3 regions of the Kitasatospora sp. NPDC059408 genome follow, and region 1 is predicted to be linked to each of the others. Evidence: riboswitches for the same ligand, from Rfam matches in the RefSeq annotation. Region 1 holds a riboswitch; each other region holds the start of a gene.
The links. A riboswitch is a leader RNA that binds a small molecule or an ion and turns the genes downstream of it on or off. The one in region 1 is predicted to bind magnesium.
Positions count from the first base shown of each region.

Region 1 (3,248 bases):
GTCGTCCGCCGCCTTGAAGTAGCCGGAGAGCGAGACCACGGCCGGGAAGGTCTGCGGGTGCACCATGCCGAGCTTGAGCGCGCAGTAGCCGCCCGTCGAGTCGCCGATCACGCCGAGGCTCCCGGTGCCGTCCAGGACCCGGTAGGAGGCGCGCAGGTCGGCCGGGACGTCCGTCGTGTAGTACGACTGCGCCTGCGGTCCGTTCGGGACGTCCTCGCACTCGCTGTCCCGGGGCATCGACGGCGACGGGCGCATCAGCACGAGCACGGCCGGCCGCATCGCGCCCTTCCGCAGCAGGTCGAGCTCGTACGCCGGGTAGCGCAGCTTGGTGACGAGGTTGGCGGCGTCGCCGGGGAAGCCGGTCATCACGAGCAGTGCGGGGAACTGCCGGTGCTCGCCGCCGGGCTGGAAGTACTGCGGCGGCAGGTAGACGTAGCCGTCGGTGCTCAGACCGGTCGTCCCGCCGGGGATGCGGACCTTGTCGAGCCGCCCGATCTGTGCCGGGTCGCGGCTGCCCGCCGGGGCGCCGGTGATGTCCGCCGTGCCGAGCACCTGGATCCCGGCGGGCGAGCGGGCGGGCCCGGTGCCGGTCGTCCCGGCGCCGCTGGTCCCGGTACCGCTCGCCCCCGCACCGCTCGTCCCCGTACCGCTCGGGGTGGCTCCGGCGCCCTGGATCACGGCCGCCCCGCGATCGTGCCCCAGCAGGTCGGACCAGCTGCTGTAGAAGACGAAGTAGTCGTTCACCGCGAGCCCCAGCGTGGCGACCAGCGCCAGCTGCGTGAGCACGATCGTGCCGAGCCGCAGGAACATCGCCGGCCAGCTCCGGACGGCCAGCTTCGGCCACACCCACAGCGTGCCGAGCACCGTGGCCACGGTGAACAGCGCCGTCAGCGCGAGCAGCTTGTGACTGGTGAGTCCCATGGTCCGGCCTCCCCTACCACTGTGGACCACCGGTCCCGGATCCACAGCGCCTCCCACCCACCGTAATCGGATGGCACCCGAACGTCATGCGCTCCGGGGAGGGCGTTCGTACCGGGAGTTCGCCGGGAGTTCGTGTCAGAAGTTCGACAAAGGTGTCGAGGATCGCCCGGTTCCGGGCTATGCTTTCGGGTGTTTGAAAAGGCACCTCGTTCGGTGAGGCGTCTTCACGGACACAGGCCACTGACCCGACGACGTCGAGAGACGCCCAGGTTCAGGACAGATCTTCCCGACCTAAGGGTTGATCCCAAGTGGCTTCCCCGCAGTGCCCGTTGCGGCCGGGGATTACGCCGTGAAGTGCCAAAGCTCTGACGAGTTGGGGTGAGCCGGCGGCCCGGGAGGCAGGTTGGCGAGCTCCTGCCGAGTCGATGAACGCACCGCCCGTGGTGCGTCCGACCGGAAGGAGGCGATCGCATGGACAGCAGTAGTAGTAGTCCGGGCCACAGTCGGCCCCGTTCCCGCATGCCCGAGCACGCCTCCGGCAGACGCTGAACCCCCTTATCCCACCATGCTTCTGACGTTTCGTCAGTGCATGCGCACACCACCGTGCCCGCGCGGCCCCGCATCGGACGGCCGCCCCGGGTCGCGGTGCCGTGCCCGCAGGGGGTCACCGTCGCACGCCGCGAGGCGGGCCCGCGCGTCAACCCGCCAACCCCACGCCACGCCCGGCCGGGGCATGCCCTCGCACGCCCGCCGACCGTTGAACCCGAGGTGAGTCGCCATGTCCGTCGCCGCTTTCTTCCACCCCACCACCACCCGGACCGTTCCGCCCCGCGGCCTGCGCGCCGCCCTCGCCGGCGTCCTCGGCCGGATCGCCGCGGGCTCGATCACCGCGGGCCCGATCGACGACACCGTGCTCCGGGCCATCGGTTCGCAGGCCCCGGCCGGGCCGCCGATGCGCCTGCGGGCCCGCTGGGAGGCCGTCACCGCCGCCGACGGGACGGCAGGGCTGTGCGCCCGCTGGCACGCCGAGAACTGACCGCCCGTCCGCTCCCGCCACCCACTCCACCAGCAGAATCACGCCGAAGGAAGTCCCGTCATGGCCGTCCGCTACCCCCGGCTCGACGTCATCTTCTCCGACCACCGGGCCGCCCTCCGCGCCGTCACGACGGCGAGCGCCCCCGCGGCCAAGGCCGCCCCCGCCGTTCCCGCCGCCCCCGCCGAGCGCGTCCCCGCACAGGCCGGTCCCGTCCGGGCCGCCACCGTCCGGGCCATCCGCCCGCAGGCCGGGGACGACACCCCGCCGAACGGGCTGGCGATCGACCCCGACCAGCGCGTCGCCACCGTGGACGGCCGCGAAGTCGACCTCACCTTCATGGAGTTCGAGCTGCTCGCCCACCTGGTCGCCAACCCCCTGCGGGTGCACAGCCGCCGCCAGCTGATGGAGAGCGTGTGGGGCCGCCCCGACAACGGCGACACCCGCACCATCTCCACCCACATCGCCCGGATACGCCGCAAGCTCGGCCCCGGGCACCGGCCCACCCTCGCGACCGTCCGCCAGGTCGGCTACAAGTACGACCCCCGGCTGGCCGCCGCGGCCTGACCCGTTCCGCCAACTCATTGTCACCACGGCCACGATGAGGTTTCCGATGACTCCCGGCAAGCTGCTCCCGCGGCGTGGCGAGGCGGCGGGGCTGCTCGTCGTCCTGACGCTGCTCGTCCTCGAAGGCCTCGCGCTGAACGAGGCCTCGGACCCGGACCGGCCGGTGATCGGCGCCGCCCTCATCGGGTCCGCCGCCACCGGTCTGCTGCTCGTCGGCGCGCTGCTCCTCGGCCGCCGCCTGGCGGCCCGGCGGAGGCTCCCGCTGCCTCCGCCGGGCCCGGACGGCCCCGTCTACAGCACCCGCGCCCTGGAGGGCTTCCCGATGGAGGCCGTCCGCCCGCTGCTGCTCACCGAGGACGGGCCGCAGCTCAACCAGCTCTACGCGGCCTGGGTGCTCGCCCTCGGCGGTCACACCGCGCCGTGGATCGCCCGCCGACTGGACCTGCCCGTCCCGACCGTCCGGATCCTCGTGGACGCCGTCCGCGAGCGGCGCCGGGGGCCACACCGGCCCGGCGCCAACCCGCCTCCGTCCCAGCACCATTGACGACCACACCCGCCAACTCCCGCCCCCTGCACCGCACCACGAGAGGAACCCTTCGGTGATCACCGCCCTGGACCACGTCCAACTCGCCGCCCCGCCCGGCAGCGAGGCCATGCTGCGCGCCTTCTACGGCGACATCCTGCAGATGGCCGAGCTCCCCCGCCCGGCCTCGCTCGCCGCACGCGG
Region 1 is NZ_JBHYWI010000076.1:36,200-39,447, reverse strand. Features, by position in the region: gene ACFXDE_RS34960 (alpha/beta hydrolase) at 1-921, opposite strand, end outside; M-box (ykoK) riboswitch at 1,120-1,306, shown strand; gene ACFXDE_RS34955 (hypothetical protein) at 1,700-1,957, shown strand; gene ACFXDE_RS34950 (winged helix-turn-helix domain-containing protein) at 2,018-2,521, shown strand; gene ACFXDE_RS34945 (hypothetical protein) at 2,568-3,065, shown strand; gene ACFXDE_RS34940 (glyoxalase) at 3,121-3,248, shown strand, end outside.

Region 2 (3,248 bases), on a different contig from region 1:
GGTCGCGGCCAGGTAGAGGCAGAGCAGCGCGAGGGTCACCGCTCGTCGTCCCGGGCCTTCACCTGCTCCAGGGCGGCGAGCAGCGCGGAGGCCTCGTCGCCGCTCATGGCGTCGACGAAGTGCAGCAGCGCACCGGTGCGGTCCTGGGTGGTCTCCAGCGCCTGGTGCATGAGCCGGGCGGTGTACGCCTCGCGCGTGCAGGTCGGCTCGTACACCCAGGCGCGGCCGACCTTGTCCCGGCGCAGCCAGCCCTTGGTGTGGAGGATGTCGGCCACCGTGGTCACGGTGGTGTAGGCGACCGGCCGCTGCTGCTGGAGGTCGTCGACCACCTCGCGCACCGTGGCCGGCCGGCCCCAGGACCAGAGCCGGTCCATGATCTCGGCCTCAAGATCGCCGAACCCGCGCAGCACCGCCCCGTTTCCCTTCCTCGCCGCCGCCGTCTGGAACGGCGCCCATGGTACGGCGTTCGACGTCGCCGAAGTCGGGCGTCCTCCTGCGTCCTCTGGCGCCTCCTCTTGCTGCGTCTCCGGCGTCCTCCTGCGTCCTCTGGCGTCAAAGTTCTACAAAGGTGTCGAAGGACACCGGAAAAGTGGCCCACGGCGATCCTGACGGGGGTATGCTTTTCGAGGTTTGAAGAGGCACCTCGTTCGGTGAGGCGTCTTCACGGACACAGGCCACTGACCCGACGACGTCGAGAGACGCCCAGGTTCAGGACAGATCTTCCCGACCTAAGGGTTGATCCCAAGTGGCTTCCCCCGCAAGGGGGATCACGCCGTGAAGTGCCAAAGCTCTGACGAGTTGGGGTGTACCGGTAGCCTTCGTGCGCCGGGACGCTCCTTGCCGTGTCGCGATGCGGCGCACAGTCGGTGCGCCCCCCGGCCGGGAGGAGGCGAGAAACATGGACTGCAGTAGTCCGGGCCACAGTTGCCCCTACCCCCGCATGCTCTCGTACACCTCCGGCACGCGGTAACAACCTTTCCTGCGAACGCCCCATCAGACGCTGCGTCATGCGCTCGACCATGCCATGACCCAAGCGACCTGACGCACCGTCATGCCCGCACGACGCCCGAGCCCGGCCCTGTCCCGGCTCGCGCCGCCGTGCGGCCCGGTGCCGTGCGTCCGCAGGGAGGATTACTGCTGCGTGCCCCCTTATGGCCCCCTCAAGGCAGGGGGCGGGGAGGACCCACCATGGCAGACGTCATGCTCGACCCGAAGGTTCCCGCCGCTCGCAGCGCGGTGCTGGACGACGCGCACATCGGTGACATCAAGGGTGCCCTCGGCACCATCAGGCTGGACGACGACGCGCCCCGCCAGGGGCTCTCGGTGCGGCTGAAGACCCTGCTGGCGATCATCGGCCCGGGCCTGATCGTCATGGTCGGCGACAACGACGCCGGCGCCTTCTCCACCTACGGCCAGGCCGGCCAGAACTACGGCACCCAGCTGCTGTGGACCCTGCTGATGCTGGTCCCCGTGCTGTACGTGAACCAGGAGATGGTGCTGCGCCTGGGCGCCGTCACCGGTGTCGGCCACGCGCGGCTGATCCTGGAGCGCTTCGGCAAGTTCTGGGGCGCGTTCAGCGTCATCGACCTGTTCCTGCTCAACGCCCTGACCCTGGTGACCGAGTTCATCGGCGTCACCCTCGCGGCCGGCTACCTCGGCCTGCCGAAGGTCGCCTCGGTGGTCCTGGCCGCCGCGATCATCATCGCCTCGGCGTTCACCGGCTCCTTCCAGCGCTTCGAGCGGGTCGCCGTCACGCTGTGCGTCGGTTCGCTGCTGCTGGTGCCGATCTACTTCATGGTCCACCCGAAGACCTCGCAGATGGCCCACGACTTCGTGGTGCCGAGCATGCCGGGCGGCTCGGGCCAGCTCGCGGCCGTGATGCTGGTGATCGTCTCCATCGTGGGCACCACCGTCGCCCCCTGGCAGCTGTTCTTCCAGCAGTCGTACGTCATCGACAAGCGCATCACCCCGCGTTTCATGAAGTACGAGAAGATCGACCTGTGGATCGGCATCGCGGTGGTCATCATCGGCGCCGCCGCGATGATGGGCCTGACCGCCGCCGCGTTCGCGGGCACCGACGGCTTCGGCCAGTTCTCCGACGCGGCCGCCGTGGCCAGGGGCATCGAGGACAAGGCCGGCCGCCTGGCCGGTGTGCTGTTCGCCATCGCGCTGCTGGACGCCTCGATCATCGGTGCCTTCGCGGTCTCGCTGTCCACCGCCTACGCCATCGGCGACGTGTTCGGCATCAAGCACTCGCTGCACCGCGGCGTGAAGGGCGCCAAGGGCTTCTACGGGATCTACGCCGGCCTGGTCGTGGTCGCCGCGGCGATCACGCTGCTGTCCACCGAGTACACCCAGGGCCTGATGACGCAGTTCGTCCAGGTGCTCGCCGGCGTGCTGCTGCCCTCCGCGACGGTCTTCCTGCTGCTGCTCTGCAACGACAAGGCCGTCCTGGGCCCGTGGGTCAACGGCCCGAAGACCAACGCCTTCACCTCGGCCGTGGTCGGCGTGCTGGTCATGCTGTCGCTCATCCTGACCGCCGCCGTCGTCTGGCCGGACATCAGCTCGGAGGCGATCCTGTGGATCATGGCCGGCTGCGGCGTGGCGGGCGTGCTGGTCGCCGGGTACTTCTTCACCTTCGGCCGCAGCGGCACCAAGGAGGACCCGGTCGACCGCACCGGGCGCGAGAACTGGCGGATGCCCCCGCTGGAGACCCTGGAGAAGCCGGTCATGTCCACCGCCCGCAAGGTCGGCATGGGCGCCCTGCGCGCCTACCTGCTGATCGCGATGATCATGGTCATCATCAAGGTCGTCCAGACCGCCCTCGGGCACTGAGCCACCGTGAACCCACCGAACTGACGGGGGCGGGCCGAGGGGCCGCCGCCCGTCCGTTCCGCTTTCCCCTCCCGTCCGCCCGCCGTCTCCCCGTAGGAGGTGCCGCCGTGCACACCCTGACCACCGTCGAGTTCCTGGTCCGGCTGGCCACCGGCGTCGCCTGCGGCGCCCTGATCGGCGTCGAACGCCAGTGGCGCGCCCGGATGGCCGGCCTGCGCACCAATGCCCTGGTCGCCGCCGGCGCCACCCTGTTCGTCCTCTACAGCGAGGCCGTCGGCGACAGCGGCAGCCCCACCCGGGTCGCCTCGTACGTCGTCTCCGGCATCGGCTTCCTCGGCGGTGGCGTCATCCTGCGCGACGGCGCCGGCGTGCGCGGCCTCAACACCGCCGCCACACTGTGGTGTTCGGCCGCC
Region 2 is NZ_JBHYWI010000064.1:25,811-29,058, reverse strand. Features, by position in the region: gene ACFXDE_RS32315 (M56 family metallopeptidase) at 1-39, opposite strand, end outside; gene ACFXDE_RS32310 (BlaI/MecI/CopY family transcriptional regulator) at 36-407, opposite strand; M-box (ykoK) riboswitch at 636-810, shown strand; gene ACFXDE_RS32305 (NRAMP family divalent metal transporter) at 1,189-2,835, shown strand; gene ACFXDE_RS32300 (MgtC/SapB family protein) at 2,943-3,248, shown strand, end outside.
Region 2: another riboswitch for magnesium. It lies ahead of ACFXDE_RS32305 (NRAMP family divalent metal transporter); the one in region 1 lies ahead of ACFXDE_RS34955 (hypothetical protein).

Region 3 (3,248 bases), on a different contig from region 1:
CGAGTCGTGGAACCTCGACCCGTCCACCGACTCCTGGAAGACCGAACCGGTGCGCACCATCCGGACCAAGAAGGTGCCGCGCAACCACGTCAAGGCCGAGGCCACCGAGAAGCACCCGGCCCAGGTCGAGGTCTACTACGAGGACGTCCCGGTCGGGTACTGGACGACCGTCAAGTTCTCCGGCGCCCTGCCCGCCCGGCGCGTGAACGAGCTCGCCGAACGGGTGGAGAAGCTCCAGCAGGCGGTCAAGTTCGCCCGCGAGGAGGCCAACGCCGTGGAGGTCACCGACCAGCGCGTGGGCGACGCCGTCTTCGGCTACCTGTTCAGGTAGCCTCCTGATCACCCGTCCGGGGAGCCGGGCGGGTGCACCGAACGGCGCCGAGAACTCTCCGGGAGACCGGATGGGGGCGCTCGCGCGGTGCGAAAAAGCTGACACTGATGTTGAAGCTGACCCAGGGGTCACAGTGGAGGTTCAAATCCTCCCCCCGGCACCACCGGCCGGGGTAGCCCAAGCCAGGCAGAGGCGGGCCCCGTCAAACTCAGACTCTCGCTCCAGTCTCAGCATTCGCCGCCGAACACCGGATCGACCGGGTGCGGACGAACATCGACGAATGCAGGTTCAAGTCCTGCCTGTGCCGCTCCGTGGCACGGTAGTTCAACGGCAGAACGCGTCGGTTTCAATCTGATCCGCGGCCCTTAAACGTGCCGGTGTGAGCAATTGGGCGGCACACAGGGGCCCGGGAGCAGGCTACGCTCCCGGGTCCTCTCGCCTTCCCGGCCCCCGCGTACGCCTCCGCTCGCGCGCGCCCCGACGCGCGCCCGGCGGCTCCCCCGCTGGTCGGGGCGGGGTCAAGCTCAGGTCAAGGGTTATGCCGGAGGGATGGCAAGGCCCTATCCTGTCAAGGATTCGAAAAGACACCTCGTTCGGTGAGGCGTCTTCACGGACACAGGCCACTGATCCCACCCGTCGAGAGACGCTCCGGATCAGGACAGGTCTCCCCGGCCCAAGGGGTGACCCCAAGTGGCTTCCCCGCCCGAACCGGCCGGGGACACGCCGTGGAGTGCCAAAGCTCTGACGAGTTGGGGTGCATCGGGCGGTGACGTCCGTCCGCCCTGCCATGCCGCCGCGGCGCCGGATCGCGGCCGAGATCGGGAGGGGGCGTGATGGACGGAAGTCCTGGCCATAGTCGGCCCTTCACCGTTTCGTTCCCGCCGTCCTTCTTCCGCTGCTCCAGGCGGCTCCTCCTTCCCTGACCTGCCGGGTCCGCTCCGCTTCCCCCCTCGCGTCCACGTGACGCGGGAGGCCCCTGCGCGCGCCCGGTGAGCCCTGCGGTCAAGGTTGGCAGCGCCATGCCACCGGGCGGCCCGATGTCCCGTCCTGCCGGGGCAAGGGGGGTTTCTCCATGGCCACCACCACGCTGTTCTCGTCCGCCACGGCGCGCCTTCGCGACCGCACGGTCGAAGCCGAGCGCCGCACCACCGTCACCAAGGCCGTCCGCTCGTCGCTCGTCTCGCTCGCCGGGCTGGTCGGCGGCCCGGTCACCAACCAGGCCGGCGAGGAGGTGGGCCGCGTCGTCGACGTCGTCGCCCGCCTCTACGGGCCGGAGCCCTACCCGCCCGTCACCGGCCTGATCATCCGCATAGGCCGGCGCCGCGCGTTCATCGCGGCGACCGCCGTCGAGCGGATCCACACCTGCGGAGTGCGGCTGCGCACCTCCCGCGTCGACCTGCGCGAGTTCAACCGCAGGCCCGGCGAGGTGCTGCTCGCCCGCGACGTGATGGATCACCAGCTCGTCGACGTCGACGGCGTCCAGGTCACCCGCGCCGCCGACCTCTACCTCGCCCCTCTCGCCGCCCGCACCGTCCTGGTCGGCGTCGACGTCTCGCTGCCCACCCTCCTGCGCCGCCTCGGCCCGCGCCGCTGGCAGATCCGCCCCACCCCGGACGGCGTCCTGGACTGGCAGTCCGTCGCCCCCTTCGGCGAGCAGGCCACCCACGGCCCCGCCGAGGTAAGGCTGCGCGCCTCCCGCTCCGCGCTCCACCGGCTGCGCCCGGCCGACCTCGCCGACATCCTGGAGGACCTCGGCCGCCACGAGCGCCAGCAGCTGCTCGGCTGGCTGGAGCCGGAGCACGCGGCGGACGCCCTGGAGGAGATGGAGCCCGCCGAGCTGGAGAACCTCCTGCGCGAGGCGCCGCCCGAGCACGCCGCCCGGCTGGTCGACGAGATGGAGCCGGACGAGGCCGCCGACGCCCTGCGCGACCTCAACCCGGGCGAGCGCGAGAACCTGCTGGCCCGGATGCCCGAGCCCGAGGCCGCCGAGCTGCGCTCCCTGCTCACCCACCGCGAGGGCACGGCCGGCGGCGCGATGACCACCCTGCTCGTCACCGCCGAGTCCGCCCAGACCGTCGGCGAGGTGCGGGCCGAACTCGCCGCGCAGGCCGAACACCGCACCGACATCGACGCGGTGACCGTCCTCGACGACGACGGCGTCCTGGTCGGCGACATCCCGCTGTTCGACCTCGCCGTCGCCGAGGACACCACCGTGATCGCCGACCTGGTCGCCTGGCGGGCCCAGTTCGGCCCGCCGGTGACCGTCCGCCCCGACACCCGCCTCGCCGAGGCCGCCCACCACCTGGTCGCGGCCCGCGCCACCTCCCTGCTCGTGGTCGACGACACCGACCGCCCCCTCGGCCGGGTCCTGGCCGACGACATCCTCGACTCGCTGCTCCCCGAGCGCGGGCGCCTGCACTTCCGGAGGCTCCTCAAGTGACCCGCGACCTCGACACCCGCCCCGGCGCCGACGCGTCCGCGGCCGCGCCGGCCGAGCCGCGGTCGTCCACGCCCTCGCCCGGACGCCGAAGAGGCTTCCGCCGGATCGCCGCCGTCGCGATGGTGGCCGGTCCCGGGCTGGTCGCGGCCAACGCCGGCAACGACGCCGCCGGCATCGCCACCTACGCCAGCGCCGGCTCCCAGTTCACCTACGGGACGCTGTTCTTCATGGTGCTCGTCACCATCGCCCTGGTGATGGTGCAGGAGATGGCCGTCCGGCTCGGCGCGCACACCGGCAAGGGCCTGGGCGCGCTCATCCGCGAGCAGTTCAGCCTGCGGCTCACCGCGCTCGCCGTGTTCTGCCTGCTGCTGGCCAACACCGGGCTGGTCGTCAGCGAGTTCGCCGGGATCGGCGCGGCCTTCGAGCTGCTCGGGGTGCCCAAGTGGGCGGTCATCCCGCCGGCCGCCGTCCTGCTCT
Region 3 is NZ_JBHYWI010000023.1:85,048-88,295, forward strand. Features, by position in the region: gene ACFXDE_RS17690 (hypothetical protein) at 1-331, shown strand, start outside; M-box (ykoK) riboswitch at 913-1,092, shown strand; gene ACFXDE_RS17695 (magnesium transporter MgtE N-terminal domain-containing protein) at 1,404-2,771, shown strand; gene ACFXDE_RS17700 (NRAMP family divalent metal transporter) at 2,768-3,248, shown strand, end outside.
Region 3: another riboswitch for magnesium. It lies ahead of ACFXDE_RS17695 (magnesium transporter MgtE N-terminal domain-containing protein); the one in region 1 lies ahead of ACFXDE_RS34955 (hypothetical protein).